DNA from 2 places in the Streptomyces sp. NPDC041200 genome. Region 1 is predicted to be linked to the other one. Evidence: predicted binding sites of a transcription regulator. Region 1 holds the regulator's gene; the other holds the start of a gene.
The links. The regulator HrcA, encoded in region 1, represses chaperone genes, less so after heat shock. The targets are predictions, from matches to a motif close to TTNGCACTCNGNNNNNCNGAGTGCNAA.

Region 1 (3,406 bases):
TCGGGTCCGGCCTGCGGCGGGCCCGACTCCTCCACCAGATCGCCGCAGAACACCACCTCCGGTTGGCCGGGAACCTGGCCCGGGACCAGAACGGCCAGGTCATGGGCGGTGTGCCCGGGCCCCACGTTCGCCAGAAGCACAGACCGGCCGCCCAGGTCGAGGGTGATCTCCCCGGAGACCACGTGACGCGGCGGTACGAGGTGATCGGCGGCCTCGGCGGCGGCCCCCGGGGGCACCCCGTGCCGTATCGCGTCCTCGCGCAGCGCCTCCCGGTCGTGGCGCAGCAGACCGTCCACGCCGGTGGCTCCGTACACTTCGCAGCCCGCGAACGCGGCCGTGCCCAGGACATGGTCGAAGTGCGGATGGGTCAGCGCGATCCGGGTCGGACGGCGGCCGGTCAGCCGGGTGATCTCGGCCCGCAGCGCCGCGCCCTCGCGCAGTGTGGAGCCGCTGTCCACCACGAGGACGTCCGTCTCGCCGGTGATCACGCCGACCGTGCAGTCCCAGTCGGGCAGCCTGCGGCGGGCGACATCGGGACCGAGCTGTTCCCACCCGGCCTCTTCCCAACACGTCTTCATACCGAGACGCTAGCTCCAACAGCGATAGCGTGACGTGTGGCCGGGGCGCCGGCGGGGGGCGGCTCTTGCCGTGGCCACCGCACCCCGCCGTACACTGGCTGAGGGGTTCTGGCACTCGTGACCGTTGAGTGCCAGAGGGACGACCGATGACACGGCTGGACTGGAGGTGCGCGGGGTGCTCAGCGAACGCAGACTCGAAGTGCTGCGTGCCATTGTCCAGGACTACGTGGGCACCGAGGAGCCGGTCGGCTCCAAGGCGCTCACCGAGCGGCACCGGCTGGGAGTCTCCCCGGCCACGGTGCGCAACGACATGGCCGCGCTGGAGGACGAGGGCTTCATCGCCCAGCCGCACACCAGCGCCGGGCGCATCCCCACGGACAAGGGGTACCGGCTCTTCGTGGACCGGCTGGCCGGAGTGAAGCCGCTGTCCGCTCCGGAGCGGCGGGCCATCCAGAGCTTCCTGGACAGCGCCGTCGACCTCGACGACGTGGTGGGGCGCACCGTCCGGCTGCTGGCGCAGCTGACCCGGCAGGTCGCGGTGGTGCAGTATCCGTCGCTGACCCGTTCGACGGTGCGGCACGTGGAGCTGCTGCCGCTGGCCACGGCCCGGGTGATGCTGGTGCTGATCACCGACACCGGGCGGGTCGAGCAGCGCGTGGTGGACTGCCCGGCTCCGATCAGCGACGACTCGCTGGCGGATCTGCGGGCCCGGCTCAACAGCCGGGTCGTGGGGCGGCGGTTCGCGGATGTGCCGCAATTGGTGCAGGATCTTCCGGAGTCCTTCGAACAGGAGGACCGGGGGACGGTCTCGACCGTGCTGGCGACGTTGCTCGAAACGCTTGTCGAGGAGACCGAAGAGCGGCTCATGATCGGCGGAACCGCGAACCTCACGCGTTTCGTGCATGATTTCCCCCTGACGATCCGGCCCGTGCTGGAGGCACTTGAGGAGCAGGTCGTCCTCCTCAAGCTGCTCGGCGAGCAAGACTCGGGTATGACCGTGCGCATTGGGCATGAGAATGCTCACGAGGGGCTGAATTCCACCTCGGTCGTCGCGGTCGGCTACGGTTCGGGCGACGAAGCCGTCGCCAAACTCGGCGTGGTCGGACCGACCCGCATGGACTACCCCGGAACGATGGGAGCGGTACGCGCAGTGGCACGTTACGTCGGACAGATCCTGGCGGAGTCGTAAGTGGCGACGGACTACTACGCAGTCCTGGGCGTGCAGCGCGATGCCTCGCAGGACGAGATCAAGAAGGCATTCCGCCGGCTCGCACGCGAGCTGCACCCGGACGTGAACCCGGATCCGAAGACCCAGGAGCGGTTCAAGGAGATCAACGCCGCTTACGAGGTGCTGTCGGACCCGCAGAAGAAGCAGGTCTACGACCTGGGCGGAGACCCGTCGGGGTCGGCCGCGGGCGGCGGCGCCGGTGGGTTCGGCGCGGGCTTCGGCAACTTCTCCGACATCATGGACGCGTTCTTCGGCACCGCCTCGCAGCGCGGCCCGCGGTCCCGCACCCGGCGCGGCCAGGACGCCATGATCCGCCTCGACGTGGAGCTGAGCGAGGCCGCGTTCGGCACCACCAAGGACATCCAGGTCGACACCGCCGTGGTGTGCACGACCTGCAGCGGTGAGGGCGCGGCGCCGGGTACTTCGGCGCAGACGTGTGACATGTGCCGCGGCCGCGGTGAGGTCTCGCAGGTGACGCGGTCCTTCCTCGGCCAGGTCATGACCTCGCGGCCCTGCCCGCAGTGCCAGGGCTTCGGCACCGTGGTGCCGACCCCGTGCCCGGAGTGCGCGGGCGACGGGCGGATCCGCTCGCGGCGCACGCTGACCGTGAAGATCCCGGCCGGTGTGGACAACGGCACCCGCATCCAGCTCGCGGGCGAGGGCGAGGTCGGCCCGGGCGGCGGCCCGGCGGGCGACCTGTACGTGGAGATCCACGAGGTCCCGCACCCCGTCTTCCAGCGGCGCGGCGACGACCTGCACTGCACGGTGACGATCCCGATGACGGCGGCGTCCCTCGGCACCAAGGTGCCACTGGAGACGCTGGACGGCCTGGAGGAGATCGACATCCGGCCCGGCACCCAGTCCGGCCAGTCGGTCCCGCTGCACCAGCGCGGCGTCACCCATCTGCGCGGCGGCGGCCGGGGCGATCTGATCGTGCACGTCGAGGTGACGACCCCGACCAAGCTCGACCCGGAGCAGGAGGAGCTGTTGCGGCGGCTGTCCAAGCTGCGCGGCGAGGAGCGGCCGACAGGGGAGTTCAAGCCCGGGCAGCAGGGGCTGTTCTCGCGCCTGAAAGACGCGTTCAACGGACGCTGATCCGGTGGCGGATCGTCGCGGGGGACATGGCACCATGTGGCCATGTCCTCCGCGCTGACCGATCTCGCCCGGTACCCGATCGTGCAGGCTCCGATGGCGGGCGGGGCCTCCTGCCCGCAGCTCGCCGCCGCTGTCATCGAGGCCGGGGGCCTCGGCTTCCTCGCCGCCGGTTACAAGGCGCCGGAGGCGATGTACGAGGAGATCAAGCAGCTGCGCGGGCTGACCGGCCGCCCCTTCGGCGTCAACCTGTTCATGCCGCAGCCGCCCGGCGACCCGACCTCCGTGGCGGTCTACGCCGACCGCCTCGCGGGTGAGGCGTCCCGCTACCAGACCGCGCTGGGGGACCCCGAGGCCAGCTCCGACGACGCGTACGACGCCAAGCTGGCGATCCTGCTGAACGACCCCGTCCCGGTGGTCTCGTTCACCTTCGGCTGTCCCACCCGCGCCGTGCTGGACGCGTTCGCCCGGGTGGGCACCCGGACCATCGTCACCGTGACCTCGCCGG
Region 2 (3,406 bases), on a different contig from region 1:
GTCCGTGGACTCGATCTCGGCCTTGATCTGGGCGACGCGGCCGGCCACGTCGTCGCTGTTGCCGCCGCCGTCGACGATGGTGGTGTCGTCCTTGGTGACGGTCACGCGGCGGGCGGTGCCCAGCACGTCCAGACCGGCCTGGTCGAGCTTGAGGCCGACCTCCTCGGCGATGACGGTGGCGCCGGTGAGGGTCGCGATGTCGCCGAGCATGGCCTTGCGGCGGTCACCGAAGCCGGGGGCCTTCACGGCGACGGCGTTGAAGGTGCCGCGGATCTTGTTGAGGACGAGGGTGGACATGGCCTCACCCTCGACGTCCTCGGCGATGATCAGCAGCGGCTTGCTGGCGCCGGCCTGGATGACCTTCTCCAGCAGCGGCAGCAGGTCCTGGATGGAGCCGATCTTGCCCTGGTGGACCAGGATGTACGGGTCGTCGAGGACGGCCTCCATACGCTCCTGGTCGGTCACCATGTACGGCGAGAGGTAGCCCTTGTCGAAGGACATGCCCTCGGTGAAGTCCAGCTCCAGACCGAAGGTGTTGGACTCCTCGACGGTGATGACACCGTCCTTGCCGACCTTGTCCATCGCCTCGGCGATCAGCTCGCCGACCTGCTTGTCCTGGGCGGACAGCCCGGCCACGGCGGCGATGTCGGACTTGGAGTCGATCGGGCTGGCGGTGGCCAGCAGGTCTTCGGAGACGGCCTTGACGGCGGCGTCGATGCCCTTCTTCAGGGCGGCCGGGGAGGCACCGGCGGCCACGTTGCGCAGGCCCTCGCGGACCAGCGCCTGGGCCAGCACGGTGGCGGTGGTGGTGCCGTCACCCGCGATGTCGTTGGTCTTGGTCGCCACCTCCTTGACGAGCTGGGCGCCAAGGTTCTCGTACGGGTCCTCGACCTCGACCTCGCGGGCGATCGTGACACCGTCGTTGGTGATGGTCGGAGCACCGAACTTCTTGTCGATGACGACGTTGCGGCCACGGGGGCCGATCGTCACCTTGACGGTGTCCGCAAGCTTGTTCACGCCGCGCTCAAGGGCGCGACGGGCGTCCTCGTCGAACTTCAGGATCTTCGCCATGGTTGCGTATGTCCTCTCATTGCGATCCTCGGCCGCCGTGCGCGGGCAGCCGCCGTCGCGTCAAAAAAACGAACCGCGCCCCGACCCCGGGTATCTGTGACACGGGCACCGGGGCGCGGCTCAAGGCAAAACTTCGGTGATTACTTCTCGACGATCGCGAGGACGTCGCGAGCCGAGAGGACGAGGTACTCCTCGCCGCTGTACTTCACCTCGGTGCCGCCGTACTTGCTGTAGAGCACGACGTCGCCGACGGAAACGTCGAGCGGAAGACGCTTGCCGTCCTCGAAGCGGCCCGGGCCGACAGCCAGGACGACGCCCTCCTGGGGCTTCTCCTTGGCGGTGTCCGGGATGACCAGGCCAGAGGCCGTGGTCTGCTCGGCCTCGACGGCCTGGACCACGATGCGGTCCTCAAGCGGCTTGATGGCAACCTTGGAGCTGGCGGTCGTCACGATCCGACCTCCCCCTTCGGAGATCTCACGGGGTTAACTGTCTGAGGTGGCGACCAGGTGGATCCGTCGTCGCGGGTGCCGGACCTGCCCGTCGCTGTGTTTGGCACTCAGCAGTGCCGAGTGCCAGCCCTGACATTATGACGCGGTTAGCACTCCGTCAACCAGAGTGCCAAGCGAGGCGGCGGCGGACCGCCCGGGCGGCCCCCAGGGCGCCTGCCCTCAGACGTAGTCCTCCAGCCGCGCCACGGTGAAGCCCTGCGCCTGGACCTCCCGCAACAGCGCGGTGATCATGCCGGTCATGGTCTGCCCGCCGAGCTGCTCCGGCCCGCGGAAGTGCGCGAGGACGATGTCCCCCGGCTGGAGCCGTTCGCCGGACCGGTAGACCAGCCCCTGGACCTCCATCTCGGCGCGCCACAGCACCACCGGCCCCAGCCCGCAGTCCGCCGCCGCGCGCAGGGTGGTCTCGTCGTACTCCCCGTACGGCGGGCGGAAGAGGCGCGGCAGCACCCCGAGCCGGTGCCTGAGCTTCTCCTGCTGGCCGCAGATCTCCGCGACCTGGGTGCCGTAGTCCTGGCCGGTCAGGCTGGGGTGGGTGAGCGTGTGGTTGCCGACGCCGCCGCCGAGCCGGTGCAGCTCGCCGAAGTAGTCGTAGCGGCCGTCGACGGCCTGGTCCGTCAGGAACTCGGTGAACGGCAAACCGAGGTCCCGGACTTGGTCGATGAAGCGCGGGTCCTTCTCCAGTCCGTCGTCGATCGTCAGGAAAACCACCCGATCGGTGGTCGCCACCTGACGGATGACCGGCGGCAGCCCCGGCGGCTGCTCCCCGTCCGGCACCAGCGGCGGCTTGACGGCGGGCGGGCGCGGTGGCGGCTCCAGCGGCCGGTCGAGCCCCCAGCGGTGGTACGCGCCCGGGGCGATCCCCGGCGCCGGGCGCGGCGAGGGCGGGACCGAACCGGGCGGCGGCGGTGACGGCGGCGGCGCGTCGTCGGCGGCGGGGCGCGAGGGCGCGCGGACCGGCGCGAACGGGTCCCCGGGCGCCGCCTCGGGGGGCGCGGACACGGCGGGTGCCCCGGATACGGAGTGCGGGGCGGCCTGGCCCGACTGCTGCCGCAGACCGGCCGTCTCCTCACCCGTCCCGGCCGGTGGCGCGGGGGCGGCGAGGGGTCCGCAGCCGGCGAGCAGGGCCGCCGTGGCGGCGAGAACCAGACACCTGAAAAGACCAGCGTTGATCATCATCACATAAGCGATCTTCATCTCTACGGTGCGCGGATTCGCGACACGCGAGTGCGGATGCGCTCCCCGGAGCGGGGAGAATGGGCCATGTGGACGTTGACGCCTTCGACTCACTGCTCGGCGACGAGGGGCAGGCGCTGCTCTCCGCGCTCCGGGACTACGACCCGGCGCGGGAGCTGGCCACCGCGACCCGGCTGCGCCGCGACCATCCGGCCGCCCTGGTCTCGGCGGCCCTGACCCAGGCACAGCTGCGGCAGCGGGCGGTGCCCAAGTTCGGGGCCGAGGACGCCCATCGCATGTACTTCACGCCCAACGGCGTCGAGCAGGCCACCCGTACCTCCGTCGCCGCCTACCGTGCCGACCGGCTGGCCGGATTCGGGGTGCGCGACGTGGCCGATCTGTGCTGTGGCATCGGCGGCGACGCGATCGCGATGGCGCGGGCCGGGCTCACCGTGCTGGCCGTCGACCGCGATCCGCTGACCTGCGCGGTCGCCCGGGCCAACGCCGACGCGCTGGGCCTGTCGCAGCTGATCGAGGTGCGCTGCGCCGATGTCACCGAGGTCGACACCTCGTCATATGACGCGGTGTTCGTGGACCCCGCCCGGCGCGGCGGCCGGGGCCGGATCTTCGACCCCGAGGCGTACTCCCCGCCG

Region 2: a site for HrcA is predicted at 1,667-1,693, ahead of groES (co-chaperone GroES). Genes of this name have one in related genera too.

What each region holds. Positions count from the first base shown of each region.
Region 1 is NZ_JBVIZF010000003.1:752,650-756,055, reverse strand. It holds gene ACZ6CL_RS13220 (MBL fold metallo-hydrolase) at 1-578, opposite strand, end outside; gene hrcA (heat-inducible transcriptional repressor HrcA) at 754-1,767, shown strand; gene dnaJ (molecular chaperone DnaJ) at 1,768-2,901, shown strand; gene ACZ6CL_RS13205 (nitronate monooxygenase) at 2,944-3,406, shown strand, end outside.
Region 2 is NZ_JBVIZF010000010.1:8,062-11,467, forward strand. It holds gene groL (chaperonin GroEL) at 1-1,071, opposite strand, end outside; gene groES (co-chaperone GroES) at 1,212-1,520, opposite strand; gene ACZ6CL_RS22440 (polysaccharide deacetylase family protein) at 1,740-2,756, opposite strand; gene ACZ6CL_RS22445 (THUMP-like domain-containing protein) at 2,834-3,406, shown strand, end outside.